One region of the Tepidibacillus infernus genome, then DNA from elsewhere that is predicted to be linked to it. Evidence: riboswitches for the same ligand, from Rfam matches in the RefSeq annotation. Region 1 holds a riboswitch; each other region holds the start of a gene.
What was found. A riboswitch is a leader RNA that binds a small molecule or an ion and turns the genes downstream of it on or off. The one in region 1 is predicted to bind S-adenosylmethionine.

Region 1 (5,575 bases):
GGGTTATGTATTTGGTGCCAGAAATCATCATGAACCCATGGTTTCAACTTCTTTTAGCAACACCAGTTCAATTCTATATTGGTTATCAATTCTATCATGGTGCTTATTCTGCTTTGAAAAATGGTAGTGCTAATATGGATGTCCTTGTTGCATTAGGAACATCTGCTGCTTACTTTTATAGTATTTATGGAATAATTATAGGCACTCATCAACTTTATTTTGAAACGAGTGCAGTCCTGATTACGCTCGTTTTATTTGGTAAATATTTAGAAGCCTTAGCGAAAGGTCGAACATCTGATGCGATTAAAAAATTGATGAGCTTACAAGCAAAGACTGCGATGGTTGAAAGAAACGGAGAACCGATTGAAGTTCCAATTAAAGAAGTGGTAAAAGGAGATATCATCATTGTTCGCCCTGGGGAAAAAATCCCTGTTGATGGTGAAATTATCGAGGGCTATTCGTCTGTTGATGAATCCATGATTACAGGGGAAAGTATTCCAGTCGATAAGAAAGTTGGCGATATTGTCATTGGGGCTACAATCAATAAGCATGGTTCTTTTAAGTTTAAAGCGACAAAGGTTGGGAAAGATACAGCCTTAGCACAAATTATTAAAGCGGTAGAACAAGCCAATAGTACGAAAGCACCCATTCAACGGATGGCTGATGTGATTTCGGGGATATTCGTGCCGATTGTTGTGGCCATCGCTATTTTAACCTTCTTAGGTTATTACTTCTGGCTAGATCCTAACAATTTTGAACATGCCTTAGTGAATGCGATAGCCGTTCTCGTTATTGCTTGTCCATGTGCATTAGGTTTAGCAACACCAACTTCTATTATGGTTGGGACCGGTAAAGCAGCTGAACATGGGATTCTTTTCAAAGGTGGAGAACACTTAGAAAACACTAAAAAAATCAATGCGATTGTATTAGATAAAACAGGCACCATTACCAAAGGGGAGCCTGAATTAACAGATTATATTCCGATTGATGCAAGTGAACAGGAATTATTACAATATGCTGGTTCCATTGAAAAAACGTCTGAACATCCGATTGGTAAGGCAATTGCTAAAGGCGTAGAAGAAAAAGGAATCGACTTGCTTCAAGTCAAAGATTTTGAGATTCTTCCTGGCAAAGGTTTAAAAGCAAAAGTGAACGATACGATGGTTTATGTGGGAACACGTAAATTAGTAAGAGAAATTGGACTTGATCCAGCAGCTATTGAAGAAAAAATGGCTCAATTAGAAGCACAAGGGAAAACAGTTGTTTTAGTTGCTACTCCTGATAAATTATTAGGAATCCTTGCAGTGGCTGATACGGTAAAAGCTGACTCAAAAGAAGCCATTGCCAAATTAAAAGAAATGGGTATCAAAGTCGTGATGATTACCGGGGATAATCAACGTACCGCAAAAAGTATAGCTCAAGAAGTGGGTGTTGATGAAGTTCGTGCAGAAGTAATGCCTGAAGATAAGGCAAAAGAAGTTGAATCCTTAAAAACTCAAGGATATACAGTTGCCATGGTTGGCGATGGCATCAATGATGCTCCAGCATTAGCTACTGCAGATGTAGGGATGGCAATTGGAACTGGAACAGATATAGCGATTGAAGCAGCCGATGTTACCTTAATTGGTGGGAGCTTAAAAGGGGTTGCAGATGCAATCTATATTAGTAAACAGACCTTAAAAAATATTAAGCAGAATCTATTTGCTTCTTTATTCTACAATTCAATTAGTATTCCAGTAGCAATGGCAGGTCTATTAGCACCTTGGATTGCAGGAGCTGCGATGGCAATGAGTTCTGTCTCAGTCGTTCTTAACTCCTTACGATTAAAAAATATTAAATTTTAAAAAAACAAGGTTATTGACTATTGTTTGTTACCCTAACAAGGGTTTCATATAATCATTCATCTATAATGGAGGGATTTTAAATGGAAAAAGTAATTAAAGTAGAAGGTATGACATGTAATCATTGCAAAATGGCGGTAGAAGGGGCACTAAAAAAATTAGCAGGGGTCTCCAATGCGGTTGTTAGTCTTGAGAACAAAAATGTAACGGTTTCTTTCGATGAGGGAAAAGTAACTTTTGAACAAATGAAAGAAGCGATCGAAGACCAAGGCTATGATGTTGTTGCATAATTAGAATAATCATGAAAAAACTTTTTGATTGTAGCACATTAATGGATTGACGATTTTCTATGAATCACAGTATGATCAATTACATATTATCACGTTCTTATCCAGAGTGGTGGAGGGACTGGCCCAATGAAACCCGGCAACCGATTTGTATGATACGGTGCTAATTCCAGCAGAACAATTTGTTCTGAAAGATAAGAAGAGTTATCTTAACACCTCTTCTTATGAGGTGTTTTTTCTTGCAATATGCAAGGACAATCCTGACTAAATTAGTCAAGTTTATACGTTAAAGGGGGAAATGGAATTGGTAAAAATTTTAGGGGCACGCCGATTACGGTGGGTAGGGATGTTTGTAATGATCATTTCTTTATTTTTAACCGCCTGTGGAGCAAACAAGGAGCAGCAAGCAAATACAAATCCACAAACAAAAGAAAAGCTACGTATTGGTTATTTAAACGTGATGGATGATGCTCAAGTGATGCTTGCTTATGATGCAGGTTTTTATGAAAAGAATGGGTTAGAAGTGGAAGTTCAAATCTTTAATAGTGGGCCTGAAATGATTAAAGCGATTGTTGGAGGACAATTAGACGCAGGGGTGCTTGGATTTACAAATGCTGTTACATGGGCTGATAAAGGTGCTGATTTAAAAGTAATCAGCGGTGCGCAAATGGGTTATCACAGTCTATTAGTGCGAAGTGATCGTAATATTAAGACGATACCAGATTTGAAAGGAAAGCAACTAGCTACACAGAAACAAGGGAGCACAGCAGACATCGTGCTAAATGGTGTTGTACTGAAAGAGGGTAATCTTACACGTAATGATGTGAATATGGTTTATGTTTCACCAAGTGTGGCGATCCAATCCTTAACAGCTGGGAAAGTAGATGCTGCTTTTCTCTTTGAACCATATGATCGAATTGCTCGTAAAACCATTCCTGTAACGCCACTTTATGATGTTGGAGAAGAATGGCCTTTCCCATGTATGGTGGCAATAACCTCAGGAAAAATTCTTCAAGAAAAACAGATTGCGATAAATAAGATGTTAGATGCTCAAAAAGAAGCGATTGAGATGTTAGAAAATCAACCAAAAGAAGCAGCAAAAATATTGGCAAAACGTTTTATTGAAACAGAAACCATCGATACAACAAATGGGAGAATCAATTCAGTAGACTTAATCGCTGAAGCAATTGAAGCTCAAACCTTTAATTGGGAAATTACTCAAGAGAATATTCAACAAATGAAAGATATTGTACAAATGATGGTAGATCAACAAATGCTATCAAAACCTCTAAATGTAGAGGATATTCTTGATTTATCTTGGCAAAACAAAAAACAATCTTAAGATGGTGACTTCAAGTGAAAAAAGAATCACAAATCATCAAGTCTATTGCTAATCAAACCATATTAAAACCGAATAAAAAGGTCAAGCGTCTAAGTATAAAATCGACACTTCCATATGTTTATGCGATTGTTACACTACTCGCTATATGGCAAATTACCGCATGGTTTTTACCAAACTTTTTATTACCAGATGTAGTTAATGTCTTTCAGCGATTTCTTAGTGAAGTAAAAGATCCAGCATTTTTAGACAGCATTCAAAGTAGTCTAATTCGATTAATCATTGGGTATCCTTTAGCTTGTCTTCTAGGTTCTTTATTTGGCTTATTGTCTGGTTTATCGAAGGGATTTAAAATCTATCTAAAAAATGTAATTTCAATATTGCAATCAATCCCTCCAATAACGTGGATTCCATTTTTAGTTATTTTATTTGGGTTTGGCGATCTTCCTATTATCATCGTGATCACGATTGCCAGTTTCTTTCCTATGGCTTTAGCGATGATTAATGCGACAGAAAATATAAATCGCACTCATCTCGAACTAGCAAAGGTATTAGGTGCGAATAAAAAACAATTAGTAACAAAAGTTTTTCTGCCTGAAACCTTTCCATCTTTTTTAACAGGTGCTCAAGTTGCTTTTGGCAATGCTTGGAGATCGCTTGTGGCTAGTGAAATGGTTGGAGGAGCAGCAGTTGGTCTTGGTTGGTCGATTAGTTATGCAGGGGAAATTGCCGATATGGAAGGAGTTCTTCTTAATATTGTAGTGATTGGTGGGATCGCCCTCATTCTAGATCATCTTGTTCTTGAGCAGTTAAAAAGGAAATTTCTTCGGTGGCGTGATCTGACAGGAGGAGGGGGTTCAGTATAATGCAAACAATCAAGTTGGAGAATGTTAGTAAATCTTTTGGCGATTTAAAGGTATTATCTAATGTGAACTTTTCTGTTGAAAGTGGTGAATTTGTTGCCATCGTCGGTCCTTCAGGTTGTGGAAAGAGCACAGCATTAAGAATGATTGCTGGTTTAGAAAAACCAACCACAGGGAAGGTAATGGCTAATGAACAGATCATTGATCAGCCTGATCCAGAGCGGACTTTAATTTTCCAAGAGCACGCTCTATTTCCTTGGCGTACAGTTGGTGAAAATGTAGAGTTTGGTTTAGAGCTAGCAAATGTTGCTAAAGAAGAAAGGGAAGCACGTATTCAAGCGATTCTTATCAAAGTTGGATTAACAGATTTTAAAGATTACTATCCAGGACAGTTATCTGGAGGAATGCGTCAACGTGCTTCCATAGCCCGTGCATTGGTTATGGATCCAGATGTGTTATTGCTTGATGAACCTTACGGTGCCTTAGATGCCATAACTAAATTAAAAATGCAAAATGAACTGATGAATTTATGGTTGGGTTCTCAGAAAACGATGATTCTGATTACCCATGATATTGATGAAGCGATTTACTTGGCCGATAAAATTTTTGTGATGAGTCCAAGGCCTGGTTATATCAAAGATATGATTATTGTTGATCTTCCAAGACCTCGTAATCGAAATGGAACTGAATTTATCAAGATAAGAGAAAGAATCATGAATGAACTTGATCTAACTACTAACTAAGAGGTGATTTGAATGCAAACAAACGTAACCGTTGCTAATCCTGCCCCTTCACGGGTAGGATATAATCGTTCTATTATAATTGCTACGATATTTGTGGCTTTCATCGGTGTTGTTTACTTATATCAAGCCGTTTCTTTACGCCAGGCTTCACTATATTTTGTAGGAATCATTGCAGGAATTGCTTTATATCATGCTCATTTTGGTTTTACCTCTGCATGGAGACACTTTATTTTAAATCGCCGTGGTGAAGGGATTCGCGTGCAAATGCTTTTAATGATGCTGGGGAGCTTTCTTTTCTTACCCTTATTAATTCAAGGTTCCTTTTTTGGCCAAACGGTTAATGGGTATATAAGTTCTGTTGGGATCTCTCTTTTATTCGGAGCATTCATTTTTGGGATTGGCATGCAATTAGGAGATGGATGTGCATCAGGAACACTATACCACTTAGGTGGTGGTGATCTTCGTGCTCTGAACACATTAATTTTCTTTATCATTGGTTCTG
Region 2 (5,575 bases), 1.5 Mb from region 1:
CAACGTGGTATCCCAGAGCACAATCCGTGCATTAGACCCTATTCCTGTTACATAGGCATTCATTGCCGTTGTTTTTTTAGACATATTGACTTGAAAGACTTGGTTAGCTGGAATGTCAGCTTTTTTGGCAATTGCAATAATATCTTCTTTTAATTTTTGATCTTGAAGGGTTTGAAAATCATTAAAGATGGGATCGATGATCACGGGTTGAACAAAAAACATCAAAATGGTGATCGGTATAGAGATAAGCCAAAACCAGAACCACCATTTTTTTGGTGATTTTCTAATCAAAGTGTACAGTAACCAAACCATTGGTACCGTTAAAACGAGGTCAACAAAAAAACTCTTTCCCTTATCCCATATCCATTGCTCAAATGGTTGAATACTAATTCCATACTCTCGAGATATTTTATAGGAGTAATATTGGATGGGAAATTGTAATAATGCAATCAAGAGACTAAGCAGGAACACATAAATACTCGTTTGTACCAATAAGGACCGTTTACTTAACTTATTCGCTATCATGTAAAAACTTGTGGAAAACCCTAATCCCAGAATAATAAGATAGATCGCCCATTCCCATGGTACCCCAATAAAAAATAAAAAGTCCTTTATCCTTGAAAAGATGGTTGCTGTATGGAGCTGCTCAACACTCATGAAACTGGTTGGATCGGCTGGACCACCCACATAAGCCTGTGGTAAATCTTGTTGACTTTGAAATAAATAAAGATACATCAAAACGCCATATATAAGCAAGAAAATTGTAAATCCTATGTAAAACTTTTTCAAACAGCTCGCCTCCTTACATGATCTAATTTATATATATGCAAAGTTGTACAAAAAAACTCCCTTGACAATAAGGGAGTTTTTCAAACAGTTCGCTTTTGCGTGTATTCTTAGAATGCAGGTACAACAGCACCATTATATTTTTCTTCAATAAATTTCTTCACTTCTGGTGAAGTTAAAGCTTCTGCTAATTTTTTAAGATTCTCGTTATCTTTGTCTTCTGTACGAACAGCCAAAACGTTCGCATAAGGTGAATCAGCATCTTCAATAAATAGAGCATCTTTTGTTGGGTTTAATTGTGCTTCTAAAGCATAATTTGTATTGATAACAGAAATGGTTACATCATCTAATGATCTAGGCAACATTGGTGCTTCTAACTCTTTAATTTCAAGATTTTTTGGGTTTTCTACCACATCTTGAACGGTTCCGTTAATGCCAACGCCTTCTTTTAATTTAATTAACCCTGCTTTTTCTAATAAAGCCAAAGCACGTCCACCATTAGTTGGATCGTTTGGAATTGAGACGGTTGCTTTATCCTCTAATTTGGATAAATCATCAACTTTTTTAGAATAGATGCCCATTGGCTCAATATGAACCTTAGCAATATAGGTTAAATCAAGACCACGATCTTTAGAAAAAGACTCAAGATAAGGAACGTGTTGGAAGTAGTTTGCATCAATTTGTTTTTCTGCTAGATCTGTATTTGGTAAAACATAATCTTGATATTCAACAATATCTAATTTAATTCCTTGCTTTTCTAATAAAGGTTTAACGACTTCCAAGATCTCTGCATGTGGTACAGCTGTAGCACCCACTTTTAAAGTCACTTCTTGTTGTTGTCCACCATTTTCACTTGCACCTTGCTGTTCATTAGTTGAACCTGAACCACAAGCGGCTAAAGTTAAACTTAATACTGCAATTAAAAATAAAGCTAAAAACTTTTTCATTTTAAAAAGCCCCCTTATATAATTTTATTTTTTATCTAAAACTTTGGAGAGATAATCTCCAAAACTTTGAACGATTTGAACAAGAATTAAAATAACGGCTGTGGTAACCAGCATAACTGGCATGTTATATCGTTGGTACCCATAGCGGATTGCCATATCACCTAGGCCACCACCACCTACAACACCTGCCATAGCTGAGTAACCAATTAAAGTAACCAAAGTTACTGTAATTCCAGATACAATGGAAGGTAAACTTTCAGGCAAATAGACTTTTCTTATGATTTGCCAGTTACTAGCCCCCATGGATATCGCTGCTTCAACCACTCCCCGGTTCACTTCTCGCAAAGAAGTTTCAACCAAGCGAGCGAAGAAAGGAGCAGCACCGATAATTAAAGGTACAGATGCAGCAGTAGGACCAATACTGATTCCTACAATAAATCTTGTAAAGGGAATCAATAAGACAATCAAAATAATAAAAGGTATCGATCGAAAGATATTAACGATTGCAGCAATCACTTTATTGATTGTCCCATCTTGTAATATTTGGCCTTTGTCGGTTAAAACAAGTAAAATGCCTAACGGCGTTCCTAAGATAACGGTAAATAGTCCAGATAATCCAACCATATACAAGGTTTCCAAAGTGGCTTGCCATAGCTGTAGCCATTCTCTATCCGTTAACACTTTGAACCACCTCCACTTCTACCTGGCAAGACTCTAAGAATTTAATTGATTCTTTTAGTTTTGCTTCAGAAGTTTGAACTTGAATATAAAGTGAGCCATAAGAAGCACCTTGAACATATTGGATATTTCCCTCTAAAATATTGACTTCAATTCCCAAGGTTTGCACCCATTTACTAATAATCGGTTGACTAGCTGTTTCACCAACAAATGTACATTTTAAAATAAAACTATCTTTGTCTAATGGCAAATGCTCAATCGTCTCTTTTGTCCTTTGATGTTCGGTAACTTGTTTTACAAATTCTTTCGTTATTTCTTGTTTCGGATGAGTAAAAACCTCTAGAACAGGACCTTCTTCAACAATTTCCCCACCATCGATCACAGCAACTCGCTGACAAATCTTTTGAATGACATGCATTTCGTGAGTAATTAAAATGATAGTAATTCCCATTCTTTTATTGATCTCTTGTAGCAATTCTAATATAGAATCGGTCGTCTTCGGGTCTAGTGCTGATGTGGCTTCATCACTTAAAAGTACTTTTGGGTTATTCGCCAAAGCTCTTGCAATACCTACCCGTTGCTTTTGTCCACCACTCAACTCAGAAGGATATGCATTGGCTCGCTCGGTCAACCCAACCAAATCGATCAATTCTTTTACCCTCTGATCGATCTCCTTTTTAGGAACCCCTGCGATTTCGAGTGGGAAGGCAATATTTTCTGCAACTGTTCTTGACCAGAGTAAGTTAAAGTGCTGAAAAATCATCCCGATTCCTTGGCGGGCTTTGCGTAGTTCTTCTGGTCGTAATTGATCCATCCTTTGCTCATCGATCCAAACTTCACCTTCTGTTGGACGCTCCAACATATTGATTAAACGGATTAAAGTACTTTTCCCTGCTCCGCTATAACCGATAATGCCATATATTGCCCCTGATTGAATATCCAAGTTAATCTCTTTTAATGCAACCACTTCTTGAGTTTTGGACTTAAATATTTTTTTTACTTTATGAAGTTTTATCATCTATTCACCAACTTCTACTTTCTTCTCAATAAGAAAAGCCCCTTCTGAAAGCATCAGAAAGGACCAGATTATTCGTACAAGTTCCTTCCCTCATCTTTCAGAACAAATTTGTTCTGCAGGAATTGGCACCTTACCATGTACAAAATACATGTTGGTTGCCGGGTTTCATTGGGCCAGTCCCTCCACCTCTCTGGATAAGGAGATATCCATTTATTCACTTTAAACCATTTACGCATTTCAATGCATTAAACACTATACGAATATTAACATCTGCTACAAGCCTATGTCAATTGTTTTTTATTGTTAATTTTCTCCAAACTATAACTAAATTGCATTTGTCTTTTTTGAACGCCTAGAAATAAAATCAATTTTTTTCGCTAATAAATATAGGCTTTTTGTGGAGTTGGATTTGATGGTAATTTTGCTGGTACTTATCATTTGGCGATAACAATGGATGGTTAGTTTTGTAGGTTCATATTTTACAGAATGAATCGCTTTAGCTGGTAAATCAATATAAGCATATTTAGGTTCTAAAAAGCCAATAAATATGCTTTTGCTGTATACGATGATATCCATTTCTGCCAAAAACCGCTGGTAGTCTGTCATCATTTCTTTAATCTTCCCCTGATACAAGATAAAATCAAAGCCATCCGTTTGTAGGGGAATGACATTAGACTGTTTCTTTTCTACGGTTTTTGGTTTTTCAATATAAAAGTAATACCCTAAAACAAGGAGGAGGAGCACAAAAAAAGAGGTGATAAACGAAGTTGCTAAACTCATTGTTTTCTCTCCTTTCATGGGTTTTATCTAGTTATTTCTACCTTGCCCGTTATAATCATCCCTTATTCTGTTCTAACATTGCCATTATTTGTTGAAAAGTAATAGCTAATTTTTGAAAAATAGCGTATATTTAAAGAAAATAAACAGGTAAATACGAATAATATAACAAAAGGAATAGGATAAAAGATCAACTGAGGATAAAGGGAGCGAATGAAAATGAAATTTGTTTGCCCTTTGTGTAATAAAAAAATTAACGATTTTGCTGGTCGCTGTGAAAAATTGATTGAATGGTTTTCAAACCTTGATGGAAAAGGATTATGGAGAATTCGTTATCTCAATCACTATGAATATCAATTCTTAACAGATGAGGATTTTGTGTCTTTACAATCTAAAGAAATGGTGATTCTAGATGAAGCGAATCATTGGCAGGAATTTGACCCCAAGACGCTTTCAGGAGTTAACTCTGTTGGTCAACGCACCTCTATTTTTAGTTAAATTGTCATAAGGAAGAAAAAAGCCACCATTTTAGGCGGCTTAATTTTTATAATTTGCATTTTTAAAAACAATTTTAATGTAATTATCTAATACTTCCTTTGTACTTAATTTTTATAATATCCCCATTCTTTAATGGAATATTCTCTTTTACACCTACAGGAAGAATCTTTTCACCAAACTTTATGAATATTAAATTTATAGGAAGATTCATTTCTAGTGTAAAATTTGTGTCATACGTAATCAACGTTAATTTTTGATCATTTATATTTCCACTTATAATCATAAACCTTACTCTTTCATATTTCCTATTAACTATTTCTTCAAGTTGACTTTTATTAATAATGAATCCAATATTTTCGACCACCGTAACCTTGGCACTATGATAACCAAATAATTCATTCTTTACTAAAAATACTATAGAAATAATAAAGCTTGCCAAAAGTAAAATGATAATTACATTTTTAAATCTCATATTATAATTCTCATCCCGGAATTACTGTCATAAACATAATTCTATAAATTTTCAAATTAAATCCCCCCCTAGAGGTATATTTAACACCTGATAAAATTATATAAAATTTTAGATGAAAAGATTGTCGAATTTTGTGTTTATTATAAATTTTTAAAAAATATTTATTTTAGTGTCCAGCATTGAGAAGATGTGTTCAATCGCAATATTATGATGATTTTTATAAAGTCAAGTACATTAAATCGGGTAGGAGGCTGGCCCTTATTTGACCAGCCGACCTCCCACAGCACCGTACGTACCGTTCGGTATACGGCGCTTCCAAAGTTTACACGTCACTTCGCAGAATAACACTCACTAAAACTAAGATATCCAGCTCGCTTAAATCGCTCGTTAGATAGGGCT
Region 3 (5,575 bases), 1.5 Mb from region 1:
CAAACCGCTCTACCATAGTCATTTCTGAAGGATCCGGGAAGCCCCAGATGTCTCTCATCATGTGATGTATTCTTTCTGCAAAAGCCTCGGCCAATTCTAAGGCAGTTGCTTGCAAGAGGTGAGAACGTAAATAATCTCCTTTTTCTCGCCACTCTGAAGCTAGATCGATAATCCCTTGACCAGTGGTTACTATTAAGAATCCAACAGAATCCATCACACCACTTTCTACAGGTCGAAGGAAATCAGCTAGGCATAAATAGGGTTCCTCTTGCTGTCTTGGGAATGAAAAACGTTGAATCACTTTTGAATAATCTTTTGGATCGTAAACAAGAATGTCATTTTCTTGCGACTGAGCAGGGAAGAACTGATACATTCCATTTGCTTTTATGAAGTTTTTATTTTTTGCTTCCGTTAGTAGCTGTTCGACCGCTGTTTTTAGCTCGAAAGCTTTAGCATCACCATGAGCAAGAAGTTGCTCAATATTTCCTTTGACCCCTAAATGTTTTCCGAGTAGCATCCTCATATTTAAATAAGGATACAAAAAATCAATTGGATAATTCCGCAAAATATGACGATCGAAGTCTGGCGGTTGAAAAACAGGTACGTTTTGACTGGTTGATGAACGCTTGATACTTTTATTGGTCAAGACTGAATCATTTATTATATTGTCAGTATGACCCATATCAGCAGTTGTTTGGCGCTGTTTTCGTAATTCAGCAATAAGTTCGTTTTTATAGGCTTCATCACTAATCTGGTTTAAGATATTTAACCCATCCATTGCATCCTTTGCATAGAAAACAAGTCCATCATATTCATTTGCAATTTTGTTTTCAGTGAATTTTCTTGTTAATGCAGCTCCTCCTACTAGAAGGGGAACATCAATCCCAGCGGTTTTTAGATCCTGAGCAGTGATGGCCATTTGTTGTGCTGATTTAACAAGGAGTCCAGATAAGCCAATGGCATCAGGTTTTTCCTGTTTAAAAGCAGCCACTAATTGTTCGGGAGGTACTTTAATTCCAAGGTTAATTACTTCGTAACCATTATTGGATAAAATAATTTCTACAAGGTTTTTCCCAATATCGTGGACATCCCCTTTTACAGTAGCAAGTAGAATTTTTCCTTTTTGTGTAGAATCGTTTTTTTCCATATAAGGCTCTAAGAAGGAAACGGCCGTTTTCATCACTTCAGCACTTTGTAATACTTCGGCAACAATTAATTCATTGTCATTAAATAGTTGCCCAACACGTTGCATTCCTTTCATCAAAGGGCCGTTGATAATGTCTAAAGGAGTATACCGGCTAAGGGCTTCTTTTAAGTCATCAATCAGGCCGTCTTTTGATCCTTCCACGATATAGTTACTTAACCGTTCTTCCAATGGATACCTGATACTAGTTTCTTCCTTGATCACTTTTTTATTGCGATAAAAATCAGCAAATTGAGCAAGGGTTTGTTTATTTGTGTTAAAAATCAATTGTTCAGCTAATTGTCTTTCTTCCTCTGGAATGGAAGCATAGCGTTGAAGCTTTTGTGTATTCACAATAGCATAATCTAGGCCGGCACGTGTTGTATGGTAAAGAAAAACAGCATTTAATACTTCACGACCAGCAGGGGGTAACCCAAAGGAAACGTTACTAATGCCAAGAATGGTTTGACATTCAGGAAAAGCTTCCTTGATTTGTTGAATTCCCTTAATCGTTTCTTTTGCAGATCCAATATATGCTTCATCACCTGTTCCTATTGGAAAGACTAATGGGTCAAAAATAATGTCTTGAGGATTTACTCCATATTGATGAACAAGCAAATCATAAGAACGTTTAGCTATTTCTAATTTTCTTTCACTCGTAACAGCCATTCCCTTTTCATCAATCGTTCCAACAACAACGGATGCACCATATTGTAAAATGAGTGGGACGATCTCCTGAAAACGTCTTTCGCCATCTTCTAAATTGATTGAATTGATGATGGCTTTTCCTTGAGAATATTTTAGAGCAAGCTCAATTACCTTTGAATCGGTTGAATCAATCATAAACGGTACTTTGACTTTATTGACTACATATTGTAGGAACTGCTCCATGTCGAAATACTCATCACGGTCAGGATTGGCCAAACAGATGTCGATCACTTGTGCGCCGCCTTTTACCTGAGCACGGGCAATCTCAGAGGCTTCTTCATACTTACCGTCTGCAATCAGGTCCCGAAATTTCTTAGAACCGATCACATTCGTTCGTTCTCCTACAAAGAGGGGACGATTTTCTTTTTCTAAAAAAACTGGCTCAATTCCTGACACGGCAGGGAGATGTTCCTTTTGAAATCGTCTAGGTTTAAATTCTTTTAATGTTTCTGAAAGAGCTTTGATATGATCTGGTGTAGTGCCACAGCATCCACCTGCAACGTTTAACCAACCTTGTTTTGCAAATTGCGACATCTTCTCAGCTAAGGCTTTGGGAGACTCGTGGTAATGACCATCTTCATCTGGTAATCCGGCATTAGGATAACAACTAACTGCACTTGTAGCTAATTGCGAGAGGGAACGGAGATGATCACGCATGAATTCAGGCCCTGTTGCACAGTTTAGTCCTACGGAAATGGGCTTCAAATGTTCTAAGGAGATGTAGAAAGCTTCAATATTTTGACCTGCAAGAGTGGTACCCATCGGTTCAATCGTGCCTGAAATCATAACAGGTAATTCTACTTTACATTCTGCAAAAGCTTTTTGAATTCCTATTCCAGCCGCTTTCACATTAAGTGTATCTTGTGCAGTTTCTAACAAAAGTAAATCTACACCACCGATGATTAATCCTTTTGCTTGTTGATAATATGAATCCGATAATTGATCAAATGTAATCCCACCTGTAACAGAAAGGGTTTTGGTTGTTGGCCCCATGGAGCCAGCGACAAAGCGTGGCCATTCGGGGGTAGAAACTTGATCAACAGCTTCTTTTGCAATCTTTGCTGCAGTAAGATTGATTTCTTCAGTTCGGGCTTCAAGTCCATATTCTGCTAATACAACTGGGGTAGCTCCAAAAGTATTCGTTTCAATGATGTCTGCTCCTGCTTCTAAATAGGTAAGATGGATATGTTTAATTAGATCTGGACGGATTAGATTTAAGATTTCATTGCAACCTTCGTATTGATCTCCACCAAAGTCTTTGGCAGTTAATTGAGCATTTTGTAGCATTGTACCCATTGCACCATCAAGAATGAGGATTTTTTGCTCCATTTGTTGTTTTAAACGATCTATTTTGTTCATTGTTTCTCCCTCCTCATAATATGGAGATGTATACATATAATATACATTCCCTAGGAATCTTATAATGAAAAAACCCTCACCAAAATAGGAGAGGGCTACGTGTATTCACGATTCTCCTATCTTCCAGAAAAATTCTGCTGGAATTAGCACCATGGTCATTCGACCGGTTGCTGTGGTTTCGTAGGGCCAGATCCCTCCACCACTCTGGATAGAAGTGAAGTATGCTTTTGTTATTTCTTCTAGTTTGTACGAGAATCAGCAAATTGTCAACTATTTTCTTTTTCTTTCCCAAACACGTAAATAAGGGGTAGGGTCAAATGCCCACTCATGACGGCCATTATATTTATACATACCAAAATGTAAATGAGGGGGGAATTTTCCTTGCGTACCTGGAGAGCCATAACCAGAACTTCCAACATATCCGATGACATCACCTGGTTTGACAATATCTCCTTCTTTTAATCCTTTTTTAAACCCTGTTAAATGAGCGTAGTAATAATAAATATTGTTTGTATCTCTTATTCCAACACGCCACCCCCCATATTTATTCCAGCCTAGGACTTCAACATACCCATAAGAAACACTTCGTACTGCTGCACCATAAGAAGCGAAGATGTCAGTCCCTTCGTGTATTCTTCGCCCTCCCCAGCCTCTTGTATCTCCCCATGTACTTCGATAGGAGTAACTGTTCCATTTGGGAATTGGGAAAACCCGTTCTGCTAATTGAAGGGTATTAAAGGTTTTGTAGATGAGAGCGATTTCATCAATGATTTTGGCTGGTAACTCGCTTTGATAATAATCCATTAAAGCATTCTTGAGGCTATCTTTTGTCGTCCCATACCGACTTAGATAATTTAAAAAAGCAACAAGAACATCAGCATCATTATTTCGATCAGCTAAACCATCCCCATCCCCATCTACACCAAAACCATTAAAAAACTGAATTCGCATTGGATTTTGATCTTCGGGATTTGGATTGAGAAAACCGGCCCATTTTTCTTTTGAAAAATAGATGCTGATTAGACCTTTTTTTATAGGAAGATCCTGCCTGACAGGTTGAATATTTCTTTCATACTGATCAATGGCTGCAATATAGTACCATGGGATTTGATAAATATTATCCATGGTTTTATATAGCTCCATTCTCGTTTGAAACAGATCGTCTTGTTCTCCTTTAGCTAAACTCTGTATAGGAATCGTTGAAACTAAGCTGATAATTATTAAAGTGCATATTAATCGTTTGTTTAACAGTCTCATTTCCATCTCTCCAAAATCATCTTTAGTTCAATTCATTTAAATAGTTTTTAAAAAAGTTTCCTTTTCTATGTATAAAGGAAAATGGTAAAATTGACCTGAAATTTATCTCGAAAAATATAGTAAGGGAGATCATGAAGAATATGAAAAATAATCTAAATGAACATATTGATAAACAAATGGTAAAGATAGAGGTTTCCCTTGATGACATGAATCCAGAATTTTATGGATATATCATGGAACAATTATTTAGTATGGGTGTAAATGATGTATATATTGTACAAGTGATCATGAAGAAAAATCGTCCTGGACAAGTTCTTCATATATTATGTAGAGAGGAAATTCGAGAAAAGGTGATGGATTTTCTTTTTCTTGAAACCACCACTCTAGGCATCAGGTATACTCCCTATACAGTTCATCGTTTAGAAAGAACATTTATAGAGGTGGAAACAGAGTGGGGGAAATGTACAGTGAAGATCGGGAAACGAGAAGGCAAAATTGTTCAAATAGCCCCTGAGTATGAAGATTGTGTACGGTTAGCAAAAGAACATCAGGTTCCAATTAAATGGGTCTATGATCTGGTAAAGGAAAAAGGATATCAGTGGGCAAAAGAACAATAAGAGCTAATCGATGAATGATCATTTCTACAGGCATTTTATGATAAAGTTATTTACAAAAGGATCAAATAAAAAGGGAGATATTTTATGAATGACAGACAATATAAATTGTTAGTATTTCTCTTAAATAATGATCAATACGTAACTATTCAAGAATTAGCTGATTTACATCAGTGTTCAGAAAAAACTATAAGAAACGACTTTAAGATAATCGATCAATGGTTGCAGCAGAAATCAAATGGCATTTTAATAAGGAAACCAAATATTGGTGTATATCTACAAGTCGATCCTTTTGAAAAGAAAAAATTGCTGAATGAAATTTCAAAAGAAAAAATTCTAACCGAAGATGAAAGAAAAAAGGAAATTCTAAAATGGTTACTACGACAAGAAAAAGAGATAACAATTGAAGATTTAGTGAAACAATTTTATGTTAGTAAATCAGTAATACGAAAAG

Region 2: another riboswitch for S-adenosylmethionine. It lies ahead of TEPIDINF_RS08660 (methionine ABC transporter ATP-binding protein); the one in region 1 lies ahead of TEPIDINF_RS01045 (ABC transporter substrate-binding protein).
Region 3: another riboswitch for S-adenosylmethionine. It lies ahead of metH (methionine synthase); the one in region 1 lies ahead of TEPIDINF_RS01045 (ABC transporter substrate-binding protein).

Annotation. Positions count from the first base shown of each region.
Region 1 covers NZ_JBLWFI010000001.1:196,284-201,858, forward strand. The annotation lists gene TEPIDINF_RS01035 (heavy metal translocating P-type ATPase) at 1-1,844, shown strand, start outside; gene copZ (copper chaperone CopZ) at 1,925-2,131, shown strand; SAM riboswitch class I at 2,226-2,329, shown strand; gene TEPIDINF_RS01045 (ABC transporter substrate-binding protein) at 2,427-3,470, shown strand; gene TEPIDINF_RS01050 (ABC transporter permease) at 3,485-4,333, shown strand; gene TEPIDINF_RS01055 (ABC transporter ATP-binding protein) at 4,333-5,073, shown strand; gene TEPIDINF_RS01060 (YeeE/YedE family protein) at 5,086-5,575, shown strand, end outside.
Region 2 covers NZ_JBLWFI010000001.1:1,721,017-1,726,591, forward strand. The annotation lists gene TEPIDINF_RS08645 (M48 family metallopeptidase) at 1-789, opposite strand, end outside; gene TEPIDINF_RS08650 (MetQ/NlpA family ABC transporter substrate-binding protein) at 897-1,733, opposite strand; gene TEPIDINF_RS08655 (methionine ABC transporter permease) at 1,758-2,414, opposite strand; gene TEPIDINF_RS08660 (methionine ABC transporter ATP-binding protein) at 2,401-3,429, opposite strand; SAM riboswitch class I at 3,517-3,630, opposite strand; gene TEPIDINF_RS08665 (hypothetical protein) at 3,754-4,209, opposite strand; gene TEPIDINF_RS08670 (hypothetical protein) at 4,426-4,704, shown strand; gene TEPIDINF_RS08675 (hypothetical protein) at 4,787-5,176, opposite strand; gene TEPIDINF_RS08680 (group II intron maturase-specific domain-containing protein) at 5,506-5,575, opposite strand, start outside.
Region 3 covers NZ_JBLWFI010000001.1:1,672,051-1,677,625, reverse strand. The annotation lists gene metH (methionine synthase) at 1-3,250, opposite strand, end outside; SAM riboswitch class I at 3,364-3,465, opposite strand; gene TEPIDINF_RS08425 (M23 family metallopeptidase) at 3,521-4,507, opposite strand; gene larC2 (nickel pincer cofactor biosynthesis protein LarC2) at 4,579-5,124, shown strand; gene TEPIDINF_RS08415 (BglG family transcription antiterminator) at 5,209-5,575, shown strand, end outside.